DNA from 4 places in the Pseudoalteromonas sp. Z9A4 genome. Region 2 is predicted to be linked to each of the others. Evidence: predicted binding sites of a transcription regulator. Region 2 holds the regulator's gene; each other region holds the start of a gene.

Region 1 (8,332 bases), on a different contig from region 2:
AAAAGTGTATATTTATTATTTCTCGAATCACAACTCAAGTCTCTAGCGAGGGAGCCAAACCCAGCTCCAGCACAAACGCTAGCCACAAAATTAGAAGAAAGCTTGCAACAGCATTCAACTAAAGAAAAAATCATTATTTTACGAGCACTTGCTTACTATTACACCGATACAGATTCATTGAAAAAGACCCTAAATGTTGCACTAGAGGGGTTAGAATTAGCATTAAAAGATGACGATTCAGCATCTCAAGGATACTTTTTTAGAAAAATAGCTGATGCATACAATTATCTAAACGAAAAAGACAAAGCCGTATATTATGCAAAAAAAGCGGTTGCGGCATATGAGCAAACACAAGATGGGCTTTTTACTGCAAAAGCATATTGGAGTTTAGGCAATATATTGCTTGAGATAGAAAAACCTAAAGATGCCTTAACATACCTAGACAAAGCATTGCTCTATTTTAAAAAAGCTAATATGCAAAAAGGCTTAACCTTTGCTCAGTACTCAATTGCTAGTATTGAGTACTTACAAGCAAACTACGATAAAGCTTTAACTTTAACTAAAGAAAATATTGAGCTTGCTCGTTCTGCAGGTGTTCACGACATGCAACTCGCATCGCTCATTTTGTTAGCTGACATATATATAAAACTAAATTTACTTGATCAAGCAAATGAAGCAAACGATGAGGTGTTTTTAAAATTAGATAAATTCAGCCGCAGTATTTATAAAGCCGATTTTTTAGGTAAACGCTATGAGCTAAAGCGACGCCTTAACTACACTGACGAGGCTTTTGAAGCAATTGAACAAAAGCTCCTTTATACAAAAAAACACTACGAAGCTACCAGTGAAAATAATATAAAAACACTACAGGTGCAGTTTGAAGTAAAAGAAAAAGAAGAAAAAATACAGCAACTAGAGTACGCAAAAGACATTAGTGAACTACAAGCTAAAGAAGAGTACCAACAAAAAATAATTTGGCGACTTAGCGCTGCTATTGCATTTATTTTAGTGATCGCTTCATTATTTTTATTTTATCGGCAAGCTCGACAACGTCAAAAATATCACGATATTTCATTAACAGATTATCTAACAAATTGCCCTAATCGCAGAGGAATAATGCGCGCAGCAGAAGCAAAGCTTGGTGAAGGTAAAATGACGATAGCAATTGTTGACTTAGACTACTTTAAAAAAGTTAACGACCATTTTGGTCACGATGTTGGAGATTTAGTTCTTATTGCCTTTGCAAAAGCTGCAAAAGAAACACTATGTAATGATCATCAGTTTGGTCGTTACGGCGGCGAAGAATGGTTATTTGCACTAAATACGGTTGATGAACGAATAATTCGCGATATATTTAACCGACTCGCCATTAGCTTCGCCGAGCATTGCAGTAATATAGAAGACTTTCCTACAGATACAAAAATCACCTTTAGTGCAGGGGCCTCTGTAAGTGGCCCTTTAAAAAGCACACTAGATGTTCTTATTAAGCATGCAGATAAATTACTTTATAAAGCAAAAGAAAACGGAAGAAACCAAGTCGTTGTTGATTAAATAAACACAGCTAAAAGTATTGGCTCATTTACTTGACTAAAGTCCATCTAAAACCATCTGTTTAATTTTATGTGCTTTTACAAAATGATCTAATTTATGGGTGTGTATCCACCAAGTAGCAGCTTCCATAAGTAGCTCTGGGTCGTCGTTTTTATTGGCAAAAAATGCATAAAAAGAAAGCCCTACATTTTCGCCTTTAGCTGCTATTTTTTTATCGCACACGGTAATTATTTTTGCTCTTAGTTCTTCCCTCATACATACCTTATTTAATTATATTTTTACTATTAAAATACGCCATTTAAAAAGCTAACGATTAGCTGTAAAAGGCTTCTATCAACCAAGCCATGATTCTCAAGCTCTTTATTAGGCGTATTTACTTTTGCAGCTTTGCATTCATTATCTAGTGTCTCATTTTTACGTGTATCGGTTTCGTATGCAATATCTGCTTGTTCCATACATTTTGCCGAGCCTGCATAAGGCTGCGCCGCACAAGCGCTTAGTAATAAAAAAAGTGAAATTGCTATCAACAATTGCTTCATAACTAATCCTATTTTTACGCAACTTATTTAATTTAAATTACAGCTGCAAGTTAGCCTATTTACTTTTCTACCACCATTACAAAAAAATTCAAAAAAGAACGTACCTATAGCATCAAAAAAAGTGTCATTTTTTTCATCCTTTTTAATTTGTGCGCTAATGCATTGATTATAAACTTCTGAGCTTGTTTGAGCGCCATTTCGATCAACCGTTTCGGCCTCTTCAATGCATAAGTTAGGGTCAGAACGTGGGGCTGTACTACAAGCACTTAGTAAAGCGCACAGCAATAATGCGGCGATGGGGCTTTTTATGTTCATCCTTAAACTATCCTATAAAGTTAACGTGCTACCTGCATTTATACCGATTGGTATTATATGTGGAAGTAATACATATAGATTGTACCTAAATAATGTTGCTACTTTATCACTGCAATAAAATAAACAACCAGTAAATATTTGTAAGGTTCTGTAGGAATTTATACTCACTTCTATAATTGAACTATGTAAAAGCCTGAAATTATTGCATTCATATCACTGTAAAATTTACAGTGATAGCAGCCTAAAAATAAAAAATCAAAATAAAAGCAATAAAATACATCAACTTAATATTTGGCATCTAGTTTGCTAGTTTTAGTGATATAAGCAAATAAATTGTAAAAGGATTAGTTATGAATATTTTTGAAGCACTACGTCATGACCATGACAAACAACGAGAATTAGTAGATGCGCTTATTCAAACGCACGGCGACACAGAGCAGCGCCACACGCTAATGGACGAGCTAAAAACAGAACTAGAACAACACGCAAAATTTGAAGAACGTTACTTTTACAATCCACTTATGTTTGATGACTTAACTCATGAAAAAGCGCGCCACAGCGTAGCTGAACATCACGAAATTGATGAATTAATTGAACAACTTGAAGATACCAAAATGAGCTCATCTGCATGGTTAGTTGCAGCTAAAAAGTTGCACCATTTAGTACATCATCATTTAAGTGAAGAAGAACACGAAGTATTTCAATTAGCAGGTAAAGCACTAACCGAAGGGCAAAAACAAAGCTTGGCAAAGCAGTATAACGATGCAATGCACTAATACTTTTTATTTGTGAGTAACTTTACTCACAAATAATTGAACCACCTTATATACACTCCCTTGTGTACTATTGGTTATAAGCCACTTGGCTTATAACCACTTTTTATATCTAAACCTATGCTCTAACTCTTCTCTAGTAAGGGTGCTTCTGTCGGATCAAAAATTCGATACGCCACTAGCTTTAAACCATCGTTAATAAAAAACCACACCAAAGCATATGCCCACACAGCAAGTGCCCATCCCCATCCTAGTGGGGTCATAAACACACCATAAACAGCAATAAGTGTTGCTATAACTTGCGTGCCAAATACAGCGACCATTAATATAGCAGACGGTTTAATAGACCAAAATGGACCTCGGGTACGCGCTAAAAATATAGTCAAATGCCCTGCTACAGAAAGTAATAAGTACATTAATGTTTGAAGATGAGGGCGGTCGAGTTCAAATACTTTATCGCCCAAGTAAAATAAACCAAAGGCTGCAATTGGTCCTACAATTCCCAGCACAGATGCAATACCCAAAACGAGCCGCATATTCCATGTTTCGGGCTTATTTTGATAATGCACATTGTCGTATGCAATAGACAAAATGGCGGCATCGTTAAGTAAAGCAAGCATTACAATCATGACTGCGGTTAACGGATAAAAGTTAAAAATTAATATCGCCATTGCCATAAAAAGTAGTACGCGCAGTGTTTCAGCAACCCTGTAAATAGCGTAACTGTTCATGCGTTGAAATATTTTTCGGCTTTCTTTAACTGCATCAATAATAACCGATAAGCCATCGGTCATTAACACAATTGATGCTGCTGAACGCGCTGCATCTGTAGCACCCGATACAGCAATACCACAATCAGCTTTTTTAAGTGCTGGCGCGTCATTTACGCCATCTCCTGTCATACCAACAATGTGCCCTCTATGCTGAAGCACATCAATAATATGGTATTTATGCTCAGGAAATACTTGTGCGAATCCGTCAGCGCTCTCGATAGAATCATCTAACTGTGTGGCTTGATGATGCTCAGTTGCACCAAACCCACTAGCATCAAGAATGTTTGTTCCTAAACCCAGTTTACTTGCAGTTTCGCGCGCAATGGCCACTTGGTCGCCCGTGACCATTTTAACGCTCATACCCATTTCTTTTGCATCGGCAATGGTTTGTATTGCTTCTTCACGCGGTGGATCAAAAAGCGGCAATACGCCTATAAATTGCCATTTACCTTGCTCGTCTGTTTTAGCAACCGCTAAAGAGCGAAACCCACGTGCTGCAAATTCATCTATCGATGCCTCAACTTGAGTTTTAACTACCTCAATATTAGCCGACAAAGCTAAAATAACCTGCGGTGCACCTTTGGTCACTTTAAACGCTTTACCATCAGCATTTTTAATTAATGCTTCAGTACGTTTGCTCACAGGATCAAATGGCTGAAAATGCTCTATATGATAAGAATCTAGATGCTGCTCAGCTTTTACGCTTTGTAATACAGCTAAGTCAATCGGATCGTTATTTTCTGAGCGAGATGCTAATGCCGCGTACAATATAACTTGCTCAGCAGAGCCTTTATTTATTGAGTTTTCGATATAAAACGGGTCACCTAACGTTAATAGGTTTTGTGTCAATGTGCCTGTTTTATCGGAACAAAGAATATCAACACCTGCTAGCTCTTCAATTGCAGCTAAACGTGTTACAACCACTTGCTTTTTAGCCAATAAACGAGCGCCTACAGCCATAGTAACTGATAGCACTGTTGGCATGGCGACTGGTATTGCCGCAACGGTTAATACGAGTGCAAACTGCAATGTGGTAATCATTGGATCATCGCGAAACAAAGCAACAATAACTATAAGCAGCACTAAAGCCGCAGCAAGCATTATTAAATAATTACCAATTTTAAGCACCGCACGCTGAAAATGACTTGCGGTTCGCTCCCCTTGCACTAACTGTGCTGTTTTACCAAAAAAGGTATTAGCGCCGGTTGCGTATACTATTGCCTCAATTTCACCTTGGCGAATAATAGAGCCCGAATAAACAGTTTCACCCGCCGACTTTACAACCGGTAACGACTCACCCGTAAGTGACGATTGATCGACTTCTACTGGATCACCATTTAGCAAACGCGCATCTGCAGGCACTATATCGCCCATCCGCATTCTAATAACATCACCCGGTACAAGTTCGCTGGCATTTAAATTTTGCCATTGAGTATCGCGGCGAACGCGTGCTTTGTTGGCTAATTTTGCTTTTAATGCAGCAATTGCATTACCCGCTTGATGCTCTTCCCAAAAGCCAACCAATACGTTGGACAACAATAATACAAGAATAATAAAAAAATCAGCCCAGTGCTTAGCAAGCGCCGATAAAATAATAGCAGCCTCGATCATCCACGGTATTGGTCCCCAAAAGTAAGATAAGAATTTGAGTAGTAGGTTTGTTTTTTCTTCAACTAGTTCGTTAGGTCCATATTGTGCCAATCTTTGTGTGGCATCAGTTTGGCTTAACCCGTTGGATGATGTTTTTAGCTTTGCTTGTAATTGTGCTAAATCGAGCTTACTCCATTCATCGCAATTTTGATTATGTGAAGACTTGTTTACTGAACGATTTGATGATTGATGCACTGACGAAATTTTGACCTTTTCCATACGAGCCTTCTATACAACATTGAGTTGAATAACTTGAGGTAATTAAAACCTACTAACCGTATAGCTAACATAAACTAAAGCTGTCGATATTGTTCTTACAAATATATTAACTTTGATCTAACGCAATATTTAAGATGAAATAATATAAAAAGGATTATTTTTAGAAGATGACAAAGAGATTGGATTATTAGAAGAAGTGCTCAAAGGCTATACATTGGGCTGAAATAGTAAATAACTCAGCCCAATGTATTTTTAGCTACAACCTTAAGGGTATAGCTATTGTTTTATTACTTTACAGTAAATTTCACGTCTTGGTCGCGTAATAAGTAAAGTGCAAAACACGCAGCCCACATTGGCCATGCAGTGAAGAATAATAAGTTGTTAAAGCCATCTATATACTGGTTGTACGAAGAAAGCGTTGATAAGCCATGCATTACAAAAATGATTCCGTAAGTTATGCGCTTTTTAATACCCGCTAAAAATGCCAATACTAATATAAGTTGTAGAGCACCGATAACATAAGCAACTATATCAGATGAGCCACTAATACCGTAAAAATGTTCAAAAATACGTGCGCTATGACCAGGGTTTACAAATTTATCGAACGTCCACATAACCATTACAATAAATACGCCTAAACGCAAAGATAAAAGTGACCATTGCAAACGGTTTTGCACATCAGAACTCATTGAACCTGTCATAAAATTTCCTTAAATGAATATTAATAAACGTTGAAGTAACCTAGACCGTATAAGTTATTTTTTATTTCAAAAAAATTTAATTATTTTAAATAAAAAAGTAATTAAGCCTTGTAGTAATAAAAGTGAAGCTTATTTTAGGAATTTTAAAATGCTGCGTAAAAGTTAACAATTTTAAAATGTTAGCAGGTGAAAAGTAGTCTATAATTAAAAAAGCCCATTAAAAGCAAATATTTACATTCACTCTAATACAATCGCTCTATTAATATTTTATCAACTAATAAAACAATAGTACTTAATTACCACCTTTATAATGCATCCGTTTTGTTATGTTCTAAAAAACAAAAAGAATCGAAATTTTACTGAAATTTATTTTTAATCCTTTCGGTCTTTATCGCCAACAACATTTTAACCGTAGAGAGAAAACGTTTGAAACACGCATATTTAGCACTTTCCCTAGCCACCATATTAAATACACCACTTAATGCTTTTGCAGCCGAAGAATCAAAAACAACAAAAGATGGCGCAATAGAACGCATTGAGGTGGCAGGCCAAGTTATTAAATCTCAAGGTCTTTCGGTTAAAAACGCCACTGTAGACGGCCCTTTTGGCGACAACTTAGCCCTACAAGATATAGCCCGCTCAGTCACACCAATTTCAAGCGAGTTAATAGAACAACTCAATATTACGACTTTACAAGATGTACTTGCCGTAAGCCCTAATACCTATTCAGCCAGTGGTTTTGGGGCACCCAGTTTACCTACTATTCGTGGGCAACTAGGTGAGCTTTTCCAAGATGGTACACGCCGCCAAGCAGGTAATAATGGCTTTGGCGTGCCGTTATCGTTCAACTCTATAGAACAGATAGACGTGGTAAAAGGCGCGCCGCCGGTATTATTTGGCTCAAGCCAACGCAACGGTGGTTTTGTAAACTTACATTCTAAAAAAGCATCAACTGACGAAAGTAAAGGCAAAGCAACTGTATCTGCAGGTCGATGGGATCAGTACAGTGTTTTAGTAGATTACAGCGCACCGATTGTAAAAGACAAGGTAGGTTTTAGAGTCAGTGCTGAGCACATTGACAACGGCAGCTACTACGACTTTTCAGGCACAAAGAGCGACAGCTTATTTGCATCATTACGCGTATTACCCGATGACAAGAGCAGCTGGGATATTAACTTTGAGTTATATCAAGTTGAATTTACCGATAACGCAGGTATTAACCGCCCTACTCAAGCGCTAATAGATAATGGCCTTTATATTACCGGCCAAGGCGTGCAAGCAAATGGCAGCACAGTACCGGCAGCAGGTTCAATAATCTCACCAACTGGGCAAGTAAAAATAGATCGCAGTACAGTGCTTACCGATCCTGATAATCAAAACGAAGCCACTACTTATTTATTACACAGCATTTATAAGCGTGAACTTTCAAACAATGCATCAATAAAAAACATTACGTATTTTCAGCACTTACAACGCGAAGAAATTGCACAAAATAGCTTTGTTGAAATTATAGATGGTGCCGATACCGCGCAAAACCGTACCGAGCTTACCTATCTTTGGAATAGCGACCAGCAAACAATTTTTGCATTTGATGTGCGTTATAACCGCGTATTAGGCTACAGCCAATTTACAACAGAAGCCGACTTACCTATTGATTTAACAGGCCCAATTTCAAATCGCCGCATTCCTTTAACTGATGTACAACAAGCGCGTTTAATTGAAATTAGCCCAGGTGTATTTGTATCCCCTGGTGGTCAATATGATATTAATAATGACGGCAGTGGCGACTTTAACTTATCAGACACTACCGA
Region 2 (8,332 bases):
CTGGTAACTCGCCACGTAGCCTAATATACCTAAGTACAACATCGAGTGTTACGTCAGGGCGGATGGTCACCGTATCGGTGTTCATTAGCGCGCCTGCAGAGCGCTCTTGATACGAAAGTGCTTGTGTTGCACGTTCACGGTCTTGAATGTCCATCGCGCTAACAACGTCTTTGTAGACGGTGTCTGGTAGACTACGTAATACTTCACCTAAGTCATCGTGGCCCATATCTTCTGTTGCGGCTGCAATATGCTTAGGTTCCATCTGGGCAATAATGCCTAAACGAACATCTTCAGATAGTTCTTCAAGAACATCACCTTGCACATCAGGATCAACCAACTGCCAAAGGAGTCGGCGAATTTTATGCGGTGATGATTCTAATAATAATGCGGTATCACAAGGAGCTGTTTTTGCGAGCATGCGCCTAACTTGAACAAATTGACCACTATTGAGTGACTTAGTCACCTGCTTTAGTTGTTGTAGCGGGTAATCTTGTTCAAAAGCTTCAGGCATTGGCGTCCTTTATAAATTCTTATGTTACTTTATGGGGAGAGGTGAGTTAACTGGCGTCACTAACCGTATTTATTTTATATATCTGTTTTAGTCGAGGCATTTGTAATGCGAGTATTATTCTTATAACTGTTTATTCTTGTTCATTAAAACGTTGTGCTATTAATTCTCCAACAGCATGCAAAGCTTGCTCAGAATCGGGGCCTTTGCATACAACTTTTACTTCTTTGCCTTGGCTACTTTCAAGTAACATTAGTGCAAGTACGCTATCGCCTGCCGCTTCTTTGTCGTCTTGAAATAATGTAATTGTAGCATCAAACTGCACTGCCAACTGGGCAAGCACGGTAGCAGCTCTGGCGTGTAATCCTAATTTATTTTTTATTAAAAAAGTGTCTTCACAATGCATAATTTACTCTACCTAAGCTGAACAGGTTCTTATTCCGCTATATTATTTTTCTTGTTCGCGATGGCGAATTTTTACATTGGGATGTGTCATTGCAAAACTTTCACCGATGGTTTGCGCTAAATATACAGAGCGATGTTGTCCGCCTGTACACCCAATAGCAATAGTTAAATAACTGCGGTTATTTCGCTCTAAGTGCGGTAACCACGTTTGTACAAATGTTTGAATTTGCCATGTGAATTTTTGCACAATGCTGTGATTGGCCAAATAATCTTTAACGGGTTGATCTAACCCATTTAAAGGTTTTAATTCAGGTTCCCAATGTGGATTTGGTAAAAAGCGTGCATCAAATACATAGTCGGCTTCTTTTGGTATGCCGTATTTAAAACCAAATGATTCAAACGTGACAATCAGTTGCTTATCTTTTTTACCTAAAATCTTTTCACGAATAGATTCAGCAAGTTGATGAACACTCAAATCAGTCGTGTCTATCATAAAGTCGGCGCGAGTGATTAATACATCAAGTAATTCTTTTTCTTTTTTGATGGCTAAATCAAGAGGCAACGAGTCAATTGATAGTGGGTGTAATCTACGAGTTTCAGAAAAACGTTTGATCAATGTTTGATCGTCGCTATCTAAATAAAATAACGTAGGGTTTGCAAAGCCTGGCAAGTATTCAAGAATATCGTTAAATTCATCTTGTTGTTTAGGGATGTTACGCACATCAATGCTAACAGCAATTTTATCGTAGCTATCAGACACACTGCGAACTAATGAAGGAAGCAAGTTAACTGGAATATTATCTACGCAATAATAACCTAAATCTTCTACAACGCGTAAAGCAACCGACTTTCCAGAACCAGAACGGCCGCTTATGATAATTAACTCCATTTAACACCCTTTATAAAACTATGATTGATTGACAATAACTTGGTAAAGCTCAGTATCTGATTTTGCACTGCGTAACTGTTTACAAAAATCTTTGTTGTTTAGTTTATCAGCAATGGTTGCTAGAGTCTTTAAGTGCTGCTGGTTATCGCCATCTGGTACGATGAGTGCGACGAAAATATCAACAGGGCGATTATCGATCGCATCAAAATTTATTGGAGTTTCGCTAACGAGTACTAAAGCCAAAGGCTCTTCTGCACCGCTCATTCTTCCATGAGGAATGGCAATGCCACGCCCTATACCTGTACTACCCAATTTTTCTCTGCTCATTAAAGCATTAAGAATATCTTGTTGCGGTAGGTACGGAAGTTTGTCGTGAGCAAGTTCGCTAATGAACTCTAAAATTCTTTTTTTGCTATTAAAAAGGACCGCAGCTTTGCTGCAGTCCTGGCATATAAGTGAGCTTAATTTCATCATATTAGTGTCGAGCAAGCTTCTCTTTGTGTTTAATTACTTGTCGATCGAGCTTGTCGATCAACGAGTCAATGGCGGCATACATATCTTGATGTTCTGTAGAGGCAAATAGCTCAGCACCGCTTACGTGTATCGTGGCTTCTGCTTTTTGGTTTAATTTTTCTACATCGAGAATGACATGAACATTATTAATATGATCAGAGTGTCTTTCTAGCTTCGCAAATTTAGTATTAATATAGTCTCTTAGTGAATCGGTTAATTCTACGTGGCGACCAGTTAAGTTTAGTTGCATAAGCATTACCCTCTTAGTTTAGCGTCTTAAATCAAACTTTTACGTTGATTTGACGGTGGAATAGACAGAGATTCGCGATATTTTGCGATTGTGCGTCTCGCTACTTTAATTCCTTGCTCAGCCAATATATCCGCTATTTTGCTATCACTCAATGGTTTTACTGAGTTTTCTGCAGCGATTAATTTTCGGATAAGAGCACGTATAGCCGTAGATGAACATTCACCACCGTTTTCGGTGCTTACATGGCTTGAGAAAAAGTATTTTAGCTCAAATATACCACGGGGTGTGTGCATATACTTTTGGGTTGTTACGCGCGAAATCGTTGATTCGTGCATTTCTACCATTTCAGCAACATCATTTAAAACCATTGGTTTCATGGCTTCAGGGCCGTGTTCAAAAAAGCCTTGTTGTTGCTTAACAATGCAATTGGTTACTTTTAATAGCGTGTCATTTCTACTTTCTAAGCTTTTAATAAACCATTTAGCTTCTTGTAAATGCGAGCGAATAAACTGGCTGTCACCACTGGATTTTACAGTGCGAGACATTGCTGCGTATTGGCTATTAACACGAATTTTAGGCATGCTATCTGGGTTTAGTTCAACAACCCAGCGGCCTTTTATTTTTTTAACTGACACATCAGGAATAACATACTCAGATTCTTCTCTTACAATAGTATCTGCAGGTTTAGGGCTAAGAGTATGTATTAATGTCATTACTTCTTTAAGCTCTTCTTCTTTGAGCTTAGTTTTCTTCATTAATGTACGATAGTCACGAGCAGCTAATAAATCAATATGCTCGGTTAAAATCATTTTTGTTTCATTAATGTAAGGTGTTTCTTTGTCAAACTGGTTAAGCTGAATACACAAACACTCTTGTAAACTACGCGCAGCAATACCGACAGGATCAAACAGTTGGATGCGTTTTAATACAGCTTCAATTTCATCAAGTTCGACTTCGTTATCATCTTCGTTTTCTTGATTAAAGCTTTCTAAAATCTCTTCGCAGCTTAGTGTTAAAATACCTGAATCATCGACGGCTTCTACAATCGCAATAGCAATAGCTTCGTCTGTAGGGCTAAATGGCGTTAGTTGTAACTGCCACATTAAATACTCATGGAGCGTTTCAGTAGAGGCGCCTTGGTATATTGACTCGTCTTCAGGCATTGGACCTGATGATGCTGCAGGGGCGGCACTCATGTACTCATCCCAGCTAACATCCATAGCCATGTCGTCACTTAGCGTGTCTTTTGCAAGTGCTTCACCACTATCTTGTTCATATTCGCTTGGAGCATCATCGGCAGATGCGCTAACAGTTATGTCATCGGTATCAGCTTTTTGCTCGTTTTTACCTGCAGCGTCTTCTGAATAATCTGCCTCTTCAACCTCTAATAGCGGGTTGCTGTCGAGAGCTTCTTGTATTTCTTGCTGGAGATCCAATGTACTGAGTTGCAACAAACGAATAGCTTGTTGCAGCTGTGGAGTCATTGTAAGTTGCTGGCCCATGCGCAGCTGTAGTGATTGCCTCATGTATCTCTAACAATCCTTTTATGTTGTTATAATTAATACTAGCAGATGCTTAAAGACATGGCGTAAATGTTACAGCCTAAATTGCTCGCCTAAGTAAACATCGCGTACTGTTTTATCATTTAATACGTGTTCTGGAGTACCTGATGCAATCAGCTCCCCATGAGAAACAATGTAGGCTTTTTCACAAACATCAAGGGTTTCTCTTACGTTATGATCGGTAATCAATACACCAATCCCACGATTTTTGAGATGTTCTATTATTTTCTTTATATCTAATACCGAAATCGGGTCAACACCTGCAAATGGTTCATCCAATAATATAAATTTAGGATCGGCTGCCAGCGCACGTGCTATTTCCACGCGGCGACGTTCGCCACCCGATAATGCCATACCTTGGCTATCACGAATGTGTTGTATGCTAAATTCATCTAATAATTTATCGAGCGTGTCTTCTCGGGCTTGCTTATTTAACTCTTTGCGTGTTTCTAAAATTGCCATTAAGTTTTGATAAACAGTCAGTTTTCTAAAAATTGAAGACTCTTGTGGTAAGTAGCCAATGCCTAATCTAGCACGACTATGCATAGGTAAAAGAGTAATATCGTTATCATCGATAGAAATTTTACCTTTGTCGCTAGGTACAAGTCCCACAATCATATAAAACGTGGTGGTTTTACCTGCGCCGTTAGGACCAAGTAAACCAACAATACTGCCTGCTTTGACTTCAAGGCCGACGTTTTTGACAACTTCACGACCTTTATAGCTCTTTGCTAATAGTTCTGCTTTTAATGTACTCATGGCTGACCTTTATCGTCTTTTTTACTTTTTTTAGTTTCGATAGGCACTAAAATAGTGTGAACGCGGTCAGTTGAGTTTTCATCTTTTTCGGCACTGATTAACTGTTGTTCTATATCGTAGGTAATACTTTTAGCATTAATTTTTTGTCCTGCTTGCGATACTTCTGCATTACCAACGAGCGTTAAAAAACGTTTAGATACATCGTAACGAACTTCGTCTGCACTGGCGCTCATAGTTGTGCCATCTGATTGCTTCTCTTCAAAGCGAGCAGGGCTACCCGTGGCAATTAATAGTTGCTGGTTATCACCAAGTTCATCGCGCTTATGTACTTCGAGGCGGTCTGCTGTAATTCGGCGATTACCGTGAATAATCTCAACGTTTTTCTCAAAAATACCCACGTTAGCTTTTAATTGGCCTTCTTGCTTATCGGCGCTTATTGAAATTTGATTTGCAGCAGGTTGCGAGTTTTGCTCTGCAGCACTACTATTAAACGCTAGTATAAGTGTAGGAATAATAAGTGATTTTAATATTTTATTGGTCATAATATATGGTTCGCGTATGGTTAATTAGTTTTATCACTTCGGTTTTTAAGTCGGCTTCTAGGCCTTTACCAGTGATTTTTAAATTGGGTCCGGTGATGATAACGGGTTGCTCCGAACGCATTGTTAATAGCTTTATATCTACCTGAATATTATCAGCATTGATTTTGTCTATCATGGCGTTATCGGTTAAGTTTTTGGCAACCACATTACCTTCTAAAATTAATTGCTTGTCTTCGTATAATGTTGCTTCGTCTGCATTTATTTGCCACGTTTGCTTTTCGTTATATAAAGTAAAAATGGGTTTTTCAAAAAATGTAAAACCTAATTGCTGATATAGCTCCATTTTAGCAGCAGTGACTTTGTGGCTAATTTTACCTTGCTCGTCATAGGCTGTTTGTTTGAGTTCAATAGCTATGTAGTCAGGTTTTGCAATAACTTCAGGCTCAGCCTGAGGTGCAACATTAGTTTGTGTAAAATAAGGGTACCAAAGCCAAACCATACAGCTAATGAATAAAACGCTTAATATTATGCGCGCTGCATTCATGAACTAGTGCCTTGTGTAGTTAATGCTTTACCATTTTCAAGCATGAGCAGGTCGGTAAGCTCTCTCACTGCGCCAAAGCCGCCAGGCATTTGCGTTACATAGTGTGATAAACGTTTAATAAGTGGATGGGCATCATTTACTGCAACAGCAAAGCCGACGAATTCCATAACGGGCATGTCAGGACCATCATCACCGATATAAGCAATTTGTTCATCACTAAGGTTGAGTTTATCTTTTAGCTCTTGATAGGCAATGAGCTTATTTTCTTGGCCTTGATAAATATGCTGTACGGTTAAGCTGCTCATACGTTGTTGCACTATTTGTGAATGACGACCAGTAATTACAGCAACTTCAAAGCCACTGTTTATAAGCGCTTTAATGCCAAAACCATCTTTTGTATTAAATGCTTTTAGCTCTTCACCTTGATTACCAAGATAAATACGGCCATCAGAAAATACACCATCAATATCGCATATAAGTAGCTTTACTTTTTTAGCGCGTGCTTTTGCATCATCGCTCAGCGGTTGATAGAGTTCTTCAAATTGCATTTATAACACTCCTGCTTTTAATAGGTCTTGCATGTTCAATGCGCCAATAGGCTGATTTAGCTCATTGACAACGATTAAGCCATTTATACGTTTGTGTTCCATAATATTAAGCGCTTCAGCGGCTAAAATATCTTGCGTAGCCGTAGTACATGACTTAGTCATAACAACATCTATTTGTGTTGTATGAATATCAATTCTTTGCTCTAAAATACGACGTAAATCGCCATCGGTAAATAGGCCTACTAATTGCTGATTATCATCAACAATGGCTGTCATGCCTAACCCTTTAGCAGACATTTCAATAAGGGCGTCTTTAACTGTTTGTGAAACGCTAATAATAGGTGTATTTACGCCGCCGTGCATAACATCTTTTAAAGTGAGTAATAAGCGCTTACCTAAACTACCACCTGGGTGAGATAACGCGAAGTCATCAGCAGTAAAGCCGCGAGCTTCTAATAATGCAACTGCCATGGCATCGCCCATCGCAAGTGTTGCAGTGGTACTTGATGTAGGAGCTAGTCCCAATGAGCAGGCTTCTTTTTCTACTTTAATGCACACATGCACATTAGCAAGGGTCGCCATGGTTGATTGCGTATTGCCAGTCATCGATATCATTTTGGCACCAAGTCGTTTTAAAACGGGAATGATATTTAAAACTTCGCTGGTCTCACCTGAATTAGAAATAAGCATAACCACGTCATTTTTAGTGATCATACCTAAATCACCATGACTTGCTTCACCAGGGTGAACAAAAAATGCAGGACTGCCAGTGCTTGCAAGGGTTGCTGCTATTTTATTGCCAATATGACCTGATTTACCCATACCAATGACAATAATACGGCCTTCACAGTCGTACATTAATTGGCATGCGTTATGAAAATTCTCATCTACATATTGTGCAATATCACTAAGTGCTTGGCGTTCAACATCTAAAACGCGAAGGCCTTGTTCAATAAAATTTAGCGTTGCCATTATTTACCCTACTTGACTAAAAATATACCCTTGGTAACCCAAAAACGCTATTAGCAATAAGCCGCCTTCTACTCTATTGATACGTTGGGTGCCTCTAAAGTTCAATGACATAATAATAAGAGCAAGTGTTGCGCCAATCATAATTAATACGTCTCGGCTTACTAATGATGGGTCAATGGCAGAAGGGTTAATAATACCGGCAAGTGGTAATACCGCTAGAATATTAAATATGTTTGAGCCAACAATATTACCTAGTGCTAAATCATCTTCATTTTTAAGTACACCTGCAACCGAAGCGGCAAGTTCAGGCAAACTAGTACCGATGGCAATAATTGTTAAGCCAATGACTAAGTCGCTTAAGCCGAAGTATTTAGCAATATCTACAGCCGAACCTATTAAAAAATGAGAGCTAACAGGTAGGAGTATCATGCCGACAACTAACCAAAATACCGCTTTTTTCGTAGGTACATCGTTAGGGACGTCGTCGCAGGCTTCTGAGACAAATGGGTCATCTTGGTTTTTTGCACGCATAGATACAATAATTAACCCACCGATGAATACGATAAAGCCAACCAAAAGTGCAACACCTTCATTAAATGAAAAGTAGTTATCTGAGAACACATACCAAGTAGCTAAAGATACGAGCATCACTAATGGCATTTCACGTTTTAATGTACTTGATGAAACTGAAAGAGGGCGAAATAGAGCAGTGATACCTAACACAAGTAAAATGTTTGTAATATTAGAGCCAACAGCATTGCCAACCGCTGTGTCGGTTTTGTTAGCCAGAGCGGCAGAGGCTGAAACCATCATTTCGGGTGCTGAAGAGCCCATAGCTAC
Region 3 (8,332 bases), on a different contig from region 2:
CTTACAAACTCTTCGGCAGTGTCGAAGTTTGCCTTATTGTCATTCGACTTAGCCTCTTCTGTAATTTTGTTATCAGTTAATGGAATGGTTTCTTTTTTATACTGTTGATGCGGCAACTCTGTGCCTGCACGCTGATCACTTAAAAAATCATTGCTCGTTCTGAGTACTGAGCTTGGCGTGTAGTTTTTAGCATCAGGGGAGAGTTGTTGAACGATTAAATCAGCCAGCCCTAATGAGCCATTAGATGACAATTCAGATGAAAGCTGTTGGTCGTGCATTTCTTCAAAAAACTTTACGCTACTTGAATTAAATGGGCTTTCTTTGTCCTCAAATGCTTCATTTGCTTTGCGCATACCTTTGAGCAACATTTGCGTAAATATTGCTTCAAATTGTGCAGCCGCTTTTTTAAGCGCAGCTTTAGAAGCATCTGTCGATGCGTCGCCACTTGTTAAGGCTTCTTGTCGAAGTGAGTTTAAGTTGCCTAAATCAAAAAAGTTTTGCTTATCGAGGTGGTTCGTTTCCATCGGCTTTTTGACACAAAATGAATAATGCAGTTAAAAATGCAAAAATTGAGCCACTACCGAATAAAATGATAAATATAATAATTTTGAGTTACTGTAAATAAAAAAGCCCTATATCTTGTTTGAAAGATATAGGGCTTTAAGTAATACGTAATCTGTGTGCCTATAATATTTAAATAACAACTAACTGGCCATTAATTGCGCCCGCTTCTTTTAATGCCTCTAAAATAGCCATTAAGTCACCAGGTGCTGCACCTACTTCATTAATTGCACGCACTAAATCATCTAAGCTCACGCCTGGATTAAATACAAATGCGCGCGAGTCATCTTGGTTTACATCAATAATACTCTGCTGCGTGACAACAGTATCCCCTGCACCTAGCGGGTTTGGTTGCGTCACATTTTGTTGCTCTGCAATTGTTACGGTTAAGCCGCCGTGAGTAATAGCTGCAGGTTGAAGCTTAACGTTTTTACCTATAACAATAGTGCCAGTACGCGAATTAACTATTATTTTAGCTGCCATATCAGCTGGCTTAAATTCTAAATTTTCAAGTGTTGATAAATACGACACACGTTGCGAGGCATCTCTTGGTGCAACAACACGAACGGAAACAGAGTCAATTGCTTGCGCGCTATTTGGACCAACCAAATCGTTAATTGTTTTTTCTAAACGTTTAGCCGTTGTAAAATCAGGACGGTTTAGATTAAAGGTAATAAAGTCACCTTGCATGAATGGGCTTTCTACGGTGCGCTCAACAGTTGCGCCATTGGGTATACGACCAACAGTGGGAGTGTTCATAACAACTTTACTACCATCTAAGCCTTCAGCTCCAAAACCACCTACAATTAAGCTACCTTGCGCAATTGCGTACACGTTACCATCTACACCTTTTAAAAAAGTTTGTAATAAAGTACCACCACGTAAGCTGCCTGCACTGCCAATAGAAGAAACAGTTATATCTATTGTTTGCCCAGGTTTTCTAAATGCAGGTAATTCAGCATGCACTGCGACAGCAGCAACATTTTTAATTTTAGGACTTTGAGTTGAAGGTAATGTGATACCAAAGTTATTCAACATGCCTCTAAAACTTTGTTGAGTATATGAATTTTGTTCGCCAGTACCAGGTAAACCTACTACTAAACCATAGCCTACCAACTGGTTTGAACGTACCCCTTCAACCATAGATACATCTTTTATGCGCTCGGCATTGGCAGTAAACTGCCAGCCTAATAATACAATTAAGCATAAAGTTTTAAAGCTGTTCATGTGACTACCTCTAAAATGGAAACAGCGAACTGCTAAAGAAACGTGTGAGCCAACCAGGACTTTGTGCTTCTTGCGTCTGCCCTTTACCTGAGTATTGAATACGTGCGTTAGCAATACGGTTTGATTCAACTGTATTATCGGCGCTTACATCTTGAGGACGAACTAGCCCTTCTAACCGAATAAACTCTTCGCCTGTATTAAGCGTTAGCCATTTTTCGCCACGGATCACCAGGTTTCCGTTTGGTAAAACGCGCATTACGTTAACCGAAATATCACCTACTAAACTGTTTGATTGATTTGATTTTGAGTCGCCTGTAAACGACGAATCACTACCTATACCAAATTGAATGCTATCGCCACCTATATTTACAGGTAGGCCACCAAATCCAATAACAGGGTCTAAGCTTGCTTCGGTTTCTTTGTCTGTTTCTGTTTTAGCTGCTTTTGTTGCTTGAGTTGACTCTTGCAATTTAACCGTAATTATATCGCCAGTGCGCAGTGCTTTCTTATCAGAATACAAATCGTTTGATGTATGAGTATTAAATAATGAACCTGTTGCCACCATCGGCTCTAAAATAGGCTCAGGGTACATAGGGGCGTAGTAAGGATCGTCCTGTACTATTTCACTATTTTGCGTAGACATACAACCACTTAAAAATAATGTGCCTGCTGCAAATAAAATAATATTACGCATAATTCCCCCTGCACTATTAAAGCTGTTGATTGATGTAACTCATCATTTCGTCAACAGCCGAAATTACTTTTGAGTTCATCTCATAAATACGCTGAGTTTCAATTAAGTTTACCAGCTCTTCAGTTACATTTACGTTTGATGTTTCAAGTGAGCCCTGAATAATGCTACCTAATCCTTCAACGCCTGGGTTACCTTGCACTGGAGCGCCACTTACAGCTGTTTCGGTATATAGGTTTTGACCAATTGGCTCAAGACCCGATGGATTAATAAAGTCACTAATAGTAAGTTGACCAATGACAACGTTGTCGGCTTGGCCTGCAATACGTACAGACACTTCGCCATCTTGAGAAATAGTGATTGACTGAGCGTCTTCAGGAACGTTCATTTCAGGCTGAATAACATAACCTGCTCCCGATGTCACAATTCGACCATCACCATCAGTAGTAAACTGACCATTGCGAGAATAGGCGATATTGCCATCGGGTTGAAGTACTTCAAAAAAACCTTCGCCAGAAATCATCCAATCTAACGAATTTTCAGTGGTCAACATGTTACCTTGCGTAAATTCTTTTTGGTTGGCTACAACTTTAGCACCCGCACCTAACATTAAACCTGAGGGCATTTGGGTATCTTGCGATGAACGGCCACCAGGTTGGTTGATATTTTGATAAAGTAAATCTTCAAAAATGGCACGACTTTTCTTGTATCCAACCGTACTGGCGTTAGCTAAGTTATTTGATATAACCGAGATATCGGTTTGTTGGGCATCAAGCCCAGTTTTGCTGATCCATAATGCTGGGTTCATAATAGAGTCCTCATTTTAAAGTTAAACTATTCTCAACAGCTGATCTTGACGCTCGTCAATTTCTTCGGCTGTTTTCATAAGCTTTACTTGTAATTCAAATTGTCGTTGATGGCTGATCATATCGACCATTTCGTGAACTGGGTTAACATTAGACATCTCCAATGAACCGCTTAATACTTTTACATTGGCTGAGGTTTCAACCGTTTGATTTGGCTTTGGCCTAAATAAACCATCGTTACCTTTTTCAAGTGTGGAATTATTAGCTTCAACTATTTTTAAGCGATCAACTTCTTCTAAAAAGTTAGCTGGCGCGCCTTGTGGTCGTACTTGAATTGCACCATCTTCACTGAATCCGATTTTTTCAATCGGAACAGGTAAGATTATAGGACCACCTTCGCCAATTACTTGACGCCCACCACTGGTAACCAACATACCTTGGGCAGTTATATTAAGCGTACCTACTTTAGTGTAAGCTTCGTTACCTGAGGCGTCTTGCACGCTTAGCCAGGCGTTGTCGCTCATTGCTATGTCTAAATCACGGCCGGTTTGAACAATACCGCCCGATGTCATATCTGAACCAGGGCGTTCTTCCATAGAAAACACCCTTGTTGGTAGACCTTCACCAAATGCTTGCATCGATCGTGCTTGAGCAAAATCAGATTTAAAGCCTGTGGTATTGGCGTTCGCCAAATTATTGGCTTTAAGAGCCATACCCAGCATGCTTTGCTTAGCGCCAGACGCGGCAATATAGACCATTTTATCCATAACATCGACTCACATAAAAATCTCTGCAATAGTAAATGCAATATAGATGCCAGATTAAATTTAATACTATAAAGAAATTATTATGGCGTGGTTTAAATGTGTCTTACCAATCTGCTTAAATTATATAAATACTTATGCCGGCTGGTATTAACTACCCCAACGTTGAATCAGCCAATAAAAAGGCTGCAATTAAGCAGCCTTTAAGGATAAATTAAACAGTTTTAGTTTATCGTATTTGTAAAATACTTTGCTGAATTGTTGAGTTAACTTCAAGCGCACGCGAGTTTGCTTGATAGTTACGCTGTGCAGTGATCAGATCAACTAATTCGCTAGTTAAATTTACGTTTGATTGTTCAAGTGCTGATGAATTTATTTTACCCAGTGAACCAGAACCAGGTTCGCCAGCAATAGGTTCCCCCGATGTTATACTTTCTTTCCAGCTCGTATTACCAACCTGTTCCAAGCCTTGCGAGTTCGCAAAGCGAACCATAGCGACTTGCCCTAAAAAAGTAGAATCGCCATTACTATATGAAGCAACTAGCTTACCATCTGTACCGATATCAATACCTGCTAAACGGCCAACTGTTGCGCCATCTTGATTAAGGGTTTTCACTTCAAAATTACTTGCATATTGAGTTGGTATTTTAGTAACCCCATTAGCCTCATCGCGCCAATTGATAGTGATATCATTTGGAAACGTAGCACCATTGCTTAACAGGTCAGAAAGACCTGGTGTGGCTGATGTAACAGTAAGAGGGTCAAAAGTAGTTCCTGTATTTGCAACACCGTTTGTGCTGAGTGGCTGGCCACTTGCATCGAAGCGAAATGTAGAAATAGGAGTATAAGGTGCGGCAGTTTGCTCTAGGCCATTTTCGTCAAACGACTTACCATCTAGTGTTGTATGTACTTCCCACATATTTTCATCACCTACAACTGGTGGTGTTGCTGGCGCAGGCTTAACAAAGAAAAACTGCAATACGTGCGGCTCACCGAGTGAGTCATACACTGTTGTTGAAGTTGATGAATTATAACTAGCGCTTACACTTGGATCGAACGCAATTGTGGTTGCTTGTTCGCGTGAATCTAAATTAAATGAGTTATATATAGTAGATGTTGCACGCGGTGAACCTGAAGAATCTGGTATTTGCAGAGCAGACGAAGTACTTAAACTAACAGATGTTGTATCACCCGTTGTTGGGTTAACAGGAAACCCTTGAAGAAAATTCCCTTGTGAGTCAACCATATAGTTATCTTTATCAAGTTTGAAGGCCCCCGCACGTGTGTAACTAAAATCTTGCTCTCCAAGCACAGCGCTGGTAGCAAAGTAACCCTCACCAGTAATAGCTAAATCTAATGAATTCTGAGTAAACTGAAGTGAACCCTGATGAAATTGCTGTGCAACCATCGCTGTTCGAACACCATCACCGTTTTTTGTTTTACTTGTACTAAATACTGATGATGCGTACACGTCTGCAAATTCAGCACGTGACTCTTTAAAGCCCGTACTATTTACGTTGGCAATATTATTTGCGGTAACGTCTAAATCTTTTTGTGCGGCAGCAAGGCCGGATAATGCAATGTTAAAGCTCATAATTAACCTCTAATCTATTAAACTTTAGCCTAAAGGCCAACGTGAGAAATATTAAGTATCTATTACGCGATTTCTGCGACATCTGTCAGCCTAACCGCACCTTCTCTAGTGTTAATAATGATGCCGCTTGCACCATTAATATTAACACTTTCAATATTTTTAAAAGTAGCAATAGGCAAACTTGAAAACTCACCGCTAGTACTACCTTCAGCTTTAATTTTATAATCGCCTGGAGGCAGACGCTCACCACCTTCATTTTTTCCATCCCATGAGAAACGGATAGCACCAGCTGATTGTGCGCCTAATTCAATGGATCTCACTAACTGTCCAGATTCATCTTCAATCCGAAGTGTTAAACTCTCAACTGGATTTTCTGCAACAACAGAACCACGCGCTTCTTCAGATTCTTTTAACTCTAAAGTATCAGATTCTAAAAGTGCTTTTTTCCCTACTAATGTAGATGCTTGTAACGCTGAGTTTGAAGTCATTGATGCAGCTAATGTTTCAAAATTAGAATTTAAATTTGAAATACCTTCAGCCATCGTAAAGTTCGTCATTTGCGCAATCATCTGATCGTTATCAGCCGGGTTACTCGGATCTTGAAACGATAATTGTTGCGTTAACAATGAGAAGAAGTCTTCCTGAGTTAATGCATCACTTTTCTCTTCAGTGTCTACTTGCTTATCTTGCCACCGTAAAGAATCTAAATAGGATGTGGTGGATGTACTGATATCGTTGCTCATAGCCTACCCTCTGTTACCTCTGCCCTAACAGCAGTGTTTTACTCAACATTTGTTTAGCTGCATCGGCAACTTGTACATTTGTCTGATACGAACGAGAGGCAGATATCATATTTGCCATCTCTTCAACAACATTTACGTTAGGCTTGTAAATATAACCATTTTCATCAGCACTAGGATGATTCGGGTTATATTCAATTTGTAATGGTTTATTACTTTCAACAATGCCTAACACCTTAACGCCTACAGAAGAACCTTGTGGGTTGCTTGCTGAGGCAGAAGCTTTAGTAAGTTCGGCAGCAAACACTGGTTGCCGCGATCGGTATGTTTTATCCTGAGAAGAACTAACCGTATTCGCATTAGATATATTACTGGCCGTCGTATTTAAGCGCACATTTTGTGCACTCATAGCTGAACCAGCAATATCGAAAACATTATATAAACTCATAATTATTATCCTTGGCTGCCGAGTGCTTTATTCAGACCTTTAAATCTACCAGTTAAAAACTGTAAACTCGCCTGATACTCCATAGCATTCTGTGTATACAAGTTTCGTTCCACCTGTATATCAACAGAGTTACCATCACCTGTATCTGTTTGATTTGGCGTACGAAATAATTCAGAACCACCTACACTTCGAGTTCCTCCGGCAATGTGTTTATCGTTTGTTCTTACCATAGTATTGCCGCCTAACTGGTGAGATTTTGCCGTTTTTAATGCAGTGGCAAAATCAATATCTTTTGCCTTATAGCCAGGCGTATCAGCATTAGCTATATTAGCAGCGAGCACTTCGGCTCTTTGCGAACGGATCAACATAGCATGCGGGTGCACACCAAGCGCTTTATCAAAACTGATAGCCATAGCCACCTCCAAAAAATTGACTTAGCTTAGATAAAGCAAGAAATAAGCCATTAAATTTATTTTTGTTTAAAGCTATTTATCCAAATAATTAAACACAGTGTTAAAAAACTAAATTTAGAGAGATGGGAGGGTTTAGGTATGAGACTTCAGATATTATAGAATGCTTTAATATGGACATATGTAAGATAAAAATATTTAAATTAAATGAACTGCGGAGAGATAATTTCTCTACATCTGAATTCTATCTGTTCGCTAAAAACAAAAAACGACGCTAAGTGCGTCGTTTAAATATAAAAAATTAGAAGGGTAATAAGCTACTAGCATTACTTTTTTTGATAAACAATACCAGGGTTGCACCTAACCATATCAAACTCATCACTTAACCCGCTCATAGATTCCGACGCCCCTAAAAGTAAATAACCTTTAGGGTTTAGTGCTTGAGAGAATTGCGCGATAATTTTAGCTTTTACTTCTGGTGCAAAGTAAATCAGCACATTACGGCAAAATATAATATCGAACTTACCCATAAGTGCGTATGAGTCGAGCAAGTTAAGGTGTCTAAAACTTACTTGTTTTTTTATTGAATCGTTTATCTGAGCCATACCGTTGCCGCTGTCTTTGAAAAACTTTTTACGGCGTTCTGCTGATAAACCTCTTGCCAGTGCTAGAGAGTCATATTCTGCGTGTTTACACATATCAAGCATAGTGTTGGATATATCTGTAGCGACTATTTGTGCCCCCATGCGTAACACACCCGGCGAGCTTGCCTGGAATTCAGCAACCGACATGGCAATTGAATATGGCTCTTGCCCTGAGGAACTTGCTGCAGACCATATTTTTAATGGTCTGTTAAGTCCTTTAAACTCAGGAAAAAATTTAGTTTTTAATAATTCAAACGGATATTGATCTCTAAACCATAACGTTTCATTAGTTGTCATCGCATCAACGACTGCTGCTCTTAATTGACGCTCATGCAGGCCTAATGTTTTATTTACTAGCTGTGACAAAGATTCAACATTAAATCGTTTCATTAATGGCGCCAAACGACTTTTGACTAAGTATTGCTTATTTTCGCCTAATACAATACC
Region 4 (8,332 bases), on a different contig from region 2:
TGCACCGAAAGCTTGTTGATTAGATAAAATAACAATACCGAGTTTTTTCTCAGGCAATAAAGTAACTTGCGATACCATCCCTAAAATACCACCGCCATGACCTAGCTTTTTAAAGCCGTGGTAGTCTTCAATACTCCAACCTAACCCATAACCCCTAAACTGCTGATGATACGATTCAAACGCACTTTTAGACGCCATAGACGTAATATGTGGGTGCCACATTTGCGCTTGTTGCTTTTCGCTAAACAGCTGCTCGCCACTTGGCATTTTACCGCCCGCTAATTGCGTACGAAGCCATTGGCTCATGTCGCTTACACTTGAAGCAATGGCACCTGCGCCTCTAAAATCTTCTAAGTAATTCACAAAAAATGGATGAAGCGTGCCATCCATAGGAATATGACCTGTCGCCCAGTTTTTATTACTTTTTGGAATACGTGAAAATCCCGCGCGTGAGTTATCCATGTGCAGCGGCTGTAATATATTTTTTTCGATGTAATCGTTCCAGCTGATACCCGATACACGTGCAACCACCTCACCAGCGGTAACAAACATCAAGTTGTTATAAGCGTATTTACTACGAAAACTGCTCGCTGGTTTTAAATACTGTAATCCCGCTAAAATTTCATCAACTGACTTGTCAGTACTTGGCCAAATCATTAAATCGCCCTGCCCAAGCCCTAGCCCACTGCGGTGACTTAATAAATCACGAATACGCATTTCGCGTGTTACGTATGAGTCGTATAATCTAAACTCTGGTAAATGATCAATTACGCGGTCATCCCAGCTTAACTTCCCCTCATCAACCAACTTGGCAAGCGCTGCTGTTGTAAACGCTTTCGTGTTTGAAGCAATACCAAACAAGGTGTCTTTGTTTACTTTTTTGTTGGTATCGAGATTAGTTACACCAAAGCCTTTAGCAAATATTACTTTATCGTTTTCAACAATGGCGACTGCCATACCGGGTACGTCAAAACGCGCCATTGACGCTTTAATAACGTCGTCAATTTTGTTGGTATCAACTTGTGCCCAGCTACTAAACGAAGTGCCTGCTAGTAGTGCAATTGCGGCAAGTTTGGTTAATTTCATATCAATCCTATTTTATTATTTTTGATGAACTGCAAATTCAATTGCTGCGCGCTCTTGATTGGTATCGCTTTTTTGTGCGCGATTTAATATCGCATCACTGTATTCTTTTGGTACGCCCGCTTCAAGTGATCCGCGATGAACGTGTTTTATGTACCAATCGTATGGGAGTACATCGCTGCCGTGGGTATTAGCTATATAACAATGTGCAGTTACAGTCTCACCCGTTAGAAGCGTTGGGGCTATATCTACGCAGTCGTAACCTACGCCCTCAATACCATCTAAAATAACTTTTTCATCTTCATTAAGCTCATAAATAACGCCGTAAACCAGCGCGCCTTCTTTATCGCTTGGGCAAATACTGCATTTGCCAGAGCCATCTTTAAATAGCATATCAAAAGTTAGCTCGTAACCTTTAAGTACCGCTGTTCCTACACGCTTTACATTAGGTAAGCGCGCTAACAAACGATTAGAGCCAAACGAAAAATTATATAACGGCATTTTATCTCCTGTACTTTTTAAATAAGTTAAATAACAACACGTACTGCAAGAGCAATTAAAATAACGCCAATTCCACGGTCAAACCAATAACCGCGTTGTTGGAAAAAACCCCTTACATTATTTCTAGAAAGTATTATTGAAAGCATTGAAAACCACGCCCAAGTAGCCAATGCCATGTACACACCGTAACCGACCTGTACGCTAGTCGGTGTTGTTGGGCTAATCACGAGTGTAAATAACGACATAAAAAATAACGTGGCTTTTGGGTTTAATGCATTTGTGAAAAAGCCGCGCCTAAAAGCAAGCCAAACGGATTCTTCTTGGACGGTTTTGTTTTCAACATCTTTTGCAGCCTCGCCTTCATTACTTGCTGGAGGTTTTGCAGCTCTGAGTGCTTGTACGCCTAAATAAGCTAAATATGCACCGGCAAGATACTTAAGCGCCATAAATAAACTAGGCGATTGCGTTAAAATAAGCGCAACACCTAAAACGCAATAGGCAACGTGCAGTAAAATAGCAGCGCCAACACCGGCGCTTGTCCACAATGCATTGCGCCTTCCTTGTTGCACACTTTGCTTAAGTACTACGGCAAAGTCAGGCCCTGGGCTTGCTACTGCAAAAAAATGAGCAATAACAATCAGTAAAAATTCATCTAAGTATTCCACGCAGATCCTTGCTAGTTTGGCGAATAAGCTAATAACAGCGGGTTAGCCGAGTTATTTACCAATGCTTTAATTTCTTTTTGTGCTTTTTTGAACTGACCACGTAAATGCGGCTTTAAATGTTTTTTAGACACTTTATCGTTTTTAAAGTAACTAATCAGGGCATGCATAAATACCGTATGTGTTTCACTTAACTTAGCTTCACGGTTAGCGTATGGATTATAACAAGAGCCACAACCGCCTTTAAACTGATACACCGTGTTGCTCATCATCACACCAAATCCTAAAAAACAGGCAAGTGCATCGGCAGCTTGTGGTAAATACTCCCTACCGCCTGGCGGTAGCACCCCAACGTGATGGATAAGTATGGTGGCCAGAGTACCCGCATAACTAGCCACTAAATCTTGTGGCTGATTAATCTGATTAGGATTAAAAGAGATACTGACCTTATGGCTTGGCGGCACAATTAGATGGCTGCCTTCGCCACGTATTTCATCACTAAATTCAAAGTGCGGAAAAACTTGCGGTTGTAACTGCTGAGGTGCGACTAATTGAATAGGCCATGCATTCATACCCGCGTAATTAGTAACGCGGGTAAAAACATTACTCGCCATTTCCTCAATGCTCGATACCGAATCAGGGAAAAAAGTGGCCGTTGGCAGTATTATTTGAGTGTGCTTTGTAAAAAACTCAGCATCAAAATTTTCTACAGCCCAAATAAATGTATCAATAAGCCATTGCTGCTCTTGATCTTCCAATAAAGGTGCCGATTTAAATAAAGCTAACATAAGGTGCTCTTATAAGTTTTAGTACTAGTTTAGTTTTTTTGTGTAAGCGCCCAATCCCACGCTTGAGTATTGTATAGCGGCACTGTTGATAGTGCATGGTGGTGGCTACCACTGGATTCTTTAGTTGAATACGATAAATATAATAAAGTACGATTCTCAGCATCGTAAATACGGCGCACTTTTAGTGATTTAAATAATATACTTTTAGATGATTTGAATATCACCTCGCCCGACTTGCTGCGGTCTATTTTTTGTAGCTGCTGCGCTGTAATAGGACCCGTTTGACGACATGCTATAGACATATCAGACGGATCAGAAAAGTCCAAATTAGCCTCTATATGACTAATATGACAAGTAACGCCTTCAAGGATTGGATCTTGCTGCGAATTAACCACAACATCTTTAGTTGTAAATAACCCCAAACTTACCGATGCAACATCGTCAGAGCAAGCACTTAATGTAATAACTGCACCTGTAAGTAAAGCTAAACGTTTAAATTTTTGTGGTAATTTCATACTTATCCTTAATTAATATATAAGTAACTTGGCACCTACGTTACTAAGCGAAGGTTCACCTGTTTGTTTTTATACTAACATCAAAAATAAATACGACTAAATTAGTTTAAAGTAAAGATTTTAGATAGCTCAGGGTTTAGCGAACCCTGTTGTATTTGATACAATTAACTCTCGCTCATGCAGTAACTCATAATAGGAAACGCCTAAATGCCGCACATTATTATTGAACACTCAGAAGACCTCCCTGTTTTACCACAAGTACTGGTAGAAAAAATTCACACTACCGCTTTCGAAAGTAACTTATTTGAATTAGAAACCATCAAAACACGCGCTATTGCTTATCAGCAATATCAACTTGGCGCAGGAAAATCAGGGTTTATACATATCGCGGTACATATTTTAGCGGGACGCTCAATTGAGCAAAAACAAATGTTAAGCGAACTATTACTTTCATGCTTAAAAACATACTGCAGAGCATCAGACAGTTTAAGCGTAAATATTTACGATATTGAGCATGAGATATACCGTAAAAATTAGTTAACTCTTGTAGTTTTGAGCAATAGAAGTAAACACTAGCAAGTAAAAAGCCCCAATAGGGGCTTTTTTTGTATTCTGAAATCAGATGCAGCTCATTATTATTTACAAGACAGAGCATGAATAGCGTCCGATCTAACGCTGGAATTTAATAGTGCATTCGCACTCTTTCAAATTTAAGAAAGCTTAGCTTAATCTATGGATTAACTTTATTTAAATTATACTTATTATTAGGGGTAGATAAAGAATAATAAATTACACGATATTAAATTCATATAGCATTAAATAATTTGAATAGGTATTTTTTGGAAAGTGGTGGCCCCTCCCAGACTCGAACTGGGGACCTAACGATTATGAGTCGTGTGCTCTAACCAACTGAGCTAAGGGGCCAACTTTTATATAACTGCTAGGCAGTTAATTTTTGAAGCGTTCAGTCACAGAGCGACTAAAGCGGGTTGCAGTATAAAAACTTTTTAGGTGCTTGTCACTACCAAACACCTTTATTTTAACAATCAGTAAGCTAACTGCTTAAATAGTAATCTTTTAGGTGGGTATAAGCATAAAATACAAGATATTTCCCATGATATTCTCTGCATTAAATTATAACCCCCCCCTCCCACATGTAGTCTTTTATATTTAACGCTCTACTTTTTAAGTAAAGCTAACATATATGTGTAGGCATACAAGGCTGTAAAAAATATGCTTGGGGCTACTGTAAGTGCCAAATTAGGTGTCTGATTAATTACATTCACCATAATCACTAAGCTCGATTGAACAGTAATCGGAATAATAGGCGCAAAAAGTACACCTGCTATTTTTTTGTTACCTAAATACGATGCGCTAGAGTTAATTGCATTATTGAAGCTTTGTCGTATTGCTACGTTTTGTGGTGTTTTAGAATGAAACATACAAATAATTGGAGTTACAAACGCAAGCGTTACATAACTAGACTTATACTTGTTGACGACCTTTTCTAAAATAAAAGTAAAAAACAGCGTTACAAATCCACTATACAAACCTTGTACTAATGCAGCTTGAAGCGTGACCGATTTAGCAATATCTGCCGAACTGTTTGCCCAGTAGGCCCAGCTAAAATAAAAAACGAATGACACAACGCCTGACAGTATAAGTCGAATATTCAATTAGCTACCTCAATATGCGTAAAAGCTTGGTGTAATGATAACACTAGAAGTGATGGTAATATTGTCACTAAATAATAGAGTAATTAACCGCGTATTGTAGATATAAACAAACTAATATTAAAGATTTCCTAAATGGCATCAATACAGAATCAGAACACTACTGTTAGTTAGAAAGCTTAATTGAAGTAAACAATGGTTTGGCTGAGGGAATGTTGGGAGTGAGTTACAAGAAATAAATCACTTAGTTTGAGTAAATTAAAAATTAGATTTTGATAAAAAATATTTACTTTAAAAATTAATATTGTGAGCCGAACAGTACTGGGGCACTTTTATCATTAGGCCTCAGTAGTCGGCTTACACAATATATAATCTGTCATTATTTTTTCGCAATAATGTAGATTGCATGTATTAACCCTGGGAAATAACCTAGCAGTGTTAATAAAATATTTAACCAAAAGTGCATACCTAAGCCAACTTGCAAAAATACACCTAATGGCGGTAATAAAACTGAAAGTATTATACGAATAATATCCATGACTAAACTCCATTTAAATTAAGCATTAAAAAGGCGTAAAGCCCAGTGTTAGTGGGCCTTAACTATACTGTACTATTCAGCAACAATAGCTAGTTTATCAACTACGTCACGAACATCTTCAGCATTTTTAGCAATTTTAACTGCTAGTTGTTTTTCAGCTTCAGACTCTACTGAACCGTTCAGAGTTACAATACCGTTGTCGGTATCAACATCAATGTCTGTACCACCTACTTCTGAGTCAAACAGGAAGCGAGTTGTGATTACAGTGGTGATTTTAGCGTCCGTTAGGTCGTTATCATCATCGTCCATCATGTCATTGCTTTTATCTTTGGTATCCATGCTTTTAACAACAGTAAGGCTGTTATCAACATCAGATACACCATCTAGGCTAAGTACAAGTTCTTCTGCTAGCTCTTTATCAAGCTCGCTATTAACTTTACCTGTAAGTACTACTTTGCCATTTTTTACATCAGTGTTAATGTCAAAGTTGTTTAGATTAGTGTTCATAAGTAGAACTGTTTCTGCCTTACCATCAATCCAAGCATCTTTACTTTCGTTTTCCCAGCTGTTTGCTTGGGCACCCATAGCCGTAGTACCAAGAACTAGAGCTGCGATAATAGACTTGTTAAATGTTTTCATAATCTTTCTCCTTTTGATTAAAGACACTTTAACTAATGCGAGCTTTGGGCCAACTTTATTTATACTTAAATTTCAATAGGTTGAGTTTACTTTGGAGTGAGGCATTATCTATAGTTGTGTAACTATTTACAGGCTACTCGGTAAAAATTTCTCAAATAGTGAAAATAGCTAGATAATTGCATTTTTGGTTAATCTATCGTTAATATAACAAAATAAAAAACATCATTATAAATTAACCTACTGATAATTAGGGTGATTATATTTGGTGCGTGCTTTGCATACAAACATCAAGAGCAGTATCAATAGTAAATACAATAAGGAATGCCCCATGTCTGTAAAAGTTGAAGACCGCCCAATAGAGCAAGTACGCGAACAAGTAATTGACCAATTAATTTATAATTACAGTCATGGGGTTATTTCTGTTGATGCATTTGAGAGACGACTCGATAGCGCGATGGATGCACCTAATAACGACGCTCTTTTAGCCTTAGTAGAAGACTTAACACTTAATACCGATCAGCAATATAAAGCAGAAAAACAATCGCAATTTAAACCACATTATAGTGCACAGCAAAACAGTGATGATGATTTTACATTACGCAGTATTTTAGGCTCTAACGAACGAAGCGGTCAGTGGGTTGTCCCAAAAAATATATATTTAAGTAACTTTATGGGATCGGTGGTACTTGATTTTACTGATGCCATTTTTGCGCATCAAAATGTAACTATTCACGTTAACTGTATTTTTGGTAGCGATGAGATTTACGTACCAGAGCATGTAAATGTAGTGTCTAAAATGTTTTGTATTTTAAGTAGCCTTGAAAATAAATCGGTATCACTTAACAAACGCCAAGGTCCTACTATTCATATTGAAGGAAAGGCAGTTATGGGATCGGTTGAAGTAAAAATAAAGCGCACAATTAAAGAAAAATTTATGAGCTTTGCAAATGAGCTAAAAACCCAGTTTGGCACGGGTAATAATAACCGCTCACTATAATTGAGTAGCAGCACTTTAGCGTGCTGCTTAGTATTTTATTATAAATCGTTATTTCGCTCGCTTGGTATATCACTTAAATACTCTACAAATTCCACCTCAAACCCGGCGGGATCAATAAAGTAAACATTTTTTCTAAACGGGTTCTCACTACCTTGCTTACTTATCCCAAAACCCGCTTTATTTAAGCGTATCACTACCTCATTTAAGTGATTAGTCACATAAGCAAAGTGTGCAAAACCAATTTGATGGCCCGATAAGTTTCTGTTTTCACCTTCACCATGGTCGCTTATCGCAATGTAATGCGTGTCATCTCCAAAGTGTACCCAGCGTCTTGGTTTTCCGTGCCAATCGCCTCTGCCCTCACTTCTGACTGACCAATGCGGAAATACAGCTTGGTAAAATTTAAGCATACTATCTATATCACTCGCGACTAAGTTTACGTGCTCTAAATACATAATGTTGTCCTATCAATTAAGTTAGGAGCACGATAAAACCTCAAGCTAACTTTAGGTAAAGAGTTATTTAAAATTAATTCGATTTAATTAGGGCCTGTTGACTTAATTATTATCTTGAAAAAATATAGACACTTTTCAATCTTGTATAAAAAACAAACATAAGTATTTGGGGTTTATTGTTTACTTTATGTCAAAAGTCGCTAAAATACGCCGGCTGAAATATATAAACGTTCTTTTACAACCCAAAGGTAATACCATGCATCCAATGTTAAACATTGCGGTTCGCGCTGCGCGCAACGCAGGCAAAATTTTACTTCGCGCAAGTGAAGATTTATCAAAAGTTGAAGTGCAACAAAAAGGCGCTAACGACTTAGTAACTAACATTGATAAAGAAGCCGAAGCCGTAATTCGTGACACTATTTTACAGTCTTACCCTACTCACTCTATTGTTGGTGAAGAATTAGGTGAGCATAAAGGCAAG

What was found. Region 2 encodes sigma-54, which starts transcription at its own class of promoters, with help from an activator protein. Its sites were predicted from a motif close to GTTGGCACGNNNNTNGNNT; they were not measured.
Region 1: GQR54_RS09465 (hemerythrin domain-containing protein) is a predicted target of sigma-54. The motif match lies at 2,696-2,714, and genes of this name have one in related genera.
Region 3: GQR54_RS06450 (flagellar basal body rod protein FlgF) is a predicted target of sigma-54. The motif match lies at 4,088-4,106, and genes of this name have one in related genera.
Region 4: GQR54_RS02105 (BON domain-containing protein) is a predicted target of sigma-54. The motif match lies at 6,435-6,453, and genes of this name have one in related genera.

What each region holds. Positions count from the first base shown of each region.
Region 1 is NZ_WTLA01000010.1:24,019-32,350, forward strand. It holds gene GQR54_RS09445 (GGDEF domain-containing protein) at 1-1,551, shown strand, start outside; gene GQR54_RS09450 (DUF6500 family protein) at 1,588-1,806, opposite strand; gene GQR54_RS09455 (hypothetical protein) at 1,836-2,090, opposite strand; gene GQR54_RS09460 (hypothetical protein) at 2,118-2,405, opposite strand; gene GQR54_RS09465 (hemerythrin domain-containing protein) at 2,756-3,181, shown strand; gene GQR54_RS09470 (plasma-membrane proton-efflux P-type ATPase) at 3,304-5,820, opposite strand; gene GQR54_RS09475 (hypothetical protein) at 6,108-6,521, opposite strand; gene GQR54_RS09480 (TonB-dependent receptor) at 6,948-8,332, shown strand, end outside.
Region 2 is NZ_WTLA01000007.1:102,792-111,123, reverse strand. It holds gene mgtE (magnesium transporter) at 1-511, opposite strand, end outside; gene GQR54_RS07750 (HPr family phosphocarrier protein) at 642-914, opposite strand; gene rapZ (RNase adapter RapZ) at 957-1,802, opposite strand; gene ptsN (PTS IIA-like nitrogen regulatory protein PtsN) at 1,821-2,273, opposite strand; gene hpf (ribosome hibernation promoting factor) at 2,278-2,565, opposite strand; gene GQR54_RS07730 (RNA polymerase factor sigma-54) at 2,592-4,091, opposite strand; gene lptB (LPS export ABC transporter ATP-binding protein) at 4,161-4,886, opposite strand; gene lptA (lipopolysaccharide transport periplasmic protein LptA) at 4,883-5,428, opposite strand; gene lptC (LPS export ABC transporter periplasmic protein LptC) at 5,418-5,972, opposite strand; gene kdsC (3-deoxy-manno-octulosonate-8-phosphatase KdsC) at 5,969-6,520, opposite strand; gene GQR54_RS07705 (KpsF/GutQ family sugar-phosphate isomerase) at 6,521-7,492, opposite strand; gene GQR54_RS07700 (calcium/sodium antiporter) at 7,496-8,332, opposite strand, start outside.
Region 3 is NZ_WTLA01000006.1:8,789-17,120, reverse strand. It holds gene flgJ (flagellar assembly peptidoglycan hydrolase FlgJ) at 1-524, opposite strand, end outside; gene GQR54_RS06465 (flagellar basal body P-ring protein FlgI) at 694-1,788, opposite strand; gene flgH (flagellar basal body L-ring protein FlgH) at 1,799-2,482, opposite strand; gene flgG (flagellar basal-body rod protein FlgG) at 2,499-3,287, opposite strand; gene GQR54_RS06450 (flagellar basal body rod protein FlgF) at 3,309-4,052, opposite strand; gene flgE (flagellar hook protein FlgE) at 4,279-5,643, opposite strand; gene GQR54_RS06440 (flagellar hook assembly protein FlgD) at 5,706-6,386, opposite strand; gene flgC (flagellar basal body rod protein FlgC) at 6,400-6,831, opposite strand; gene flgB (flagellar basal body rod protein FlgB) at 6,837-7,244, opposite strand; gene GQR54_RS06425 (protein-glutamate O-methyltransferase CheR) at 7,568-8,332, opposite strand, start outside.
Region 4 is NZ_WTLA01000002.1:99,648-107,979, reverse strand. It holds gene GQR54_RS02150 (serine hydrolase) at 1-1,086, opposite strand, end outside; gene GQR54_RS02145 (gamma-glutamylcyclotransferase family protein) at 1,102-1,584, opposite strand; gene GQR54_RS02140 (LysE family transporter) at 1,611-2,249, opposite strand; gene GQR54_RS02135 (hypothetical protein) at 2,261-3,034, opposite strand; gene GQR54_RS02130 (CreA family protein) at 3,064-3,549, opposite strand; gene GQR54_RS02125 (5-carboxymethyl-2-hydroxymuconate Delta-isomerase) at 3,757-4,086, shown strand; tRNA gene GQR54_RS02120 (tRNA-Ile) at 4,397-4,473, opposite strand; gene GQR54_RS02115 (hypothetical protein) at 4,728-5,225, opposite strand; gene GQR54_RS02110 (YqaE/Pmp3 family membrane protein) at 5,602-5,760, opposite strand; gene GQR54_RS02105 (BON domain-containing protein) at 5,833-6,399, opposite strand; gene GQR54_RS02100 (LiaF domain-containing protein) at 6,728-7,396, shown strand; gene GQR54_RS02095 (VOC family protein) at 7,435-7,851, opposite strand; gene suhB (inositol-1-monophosphatase) at 8,108-8,332, shown strand, end outside.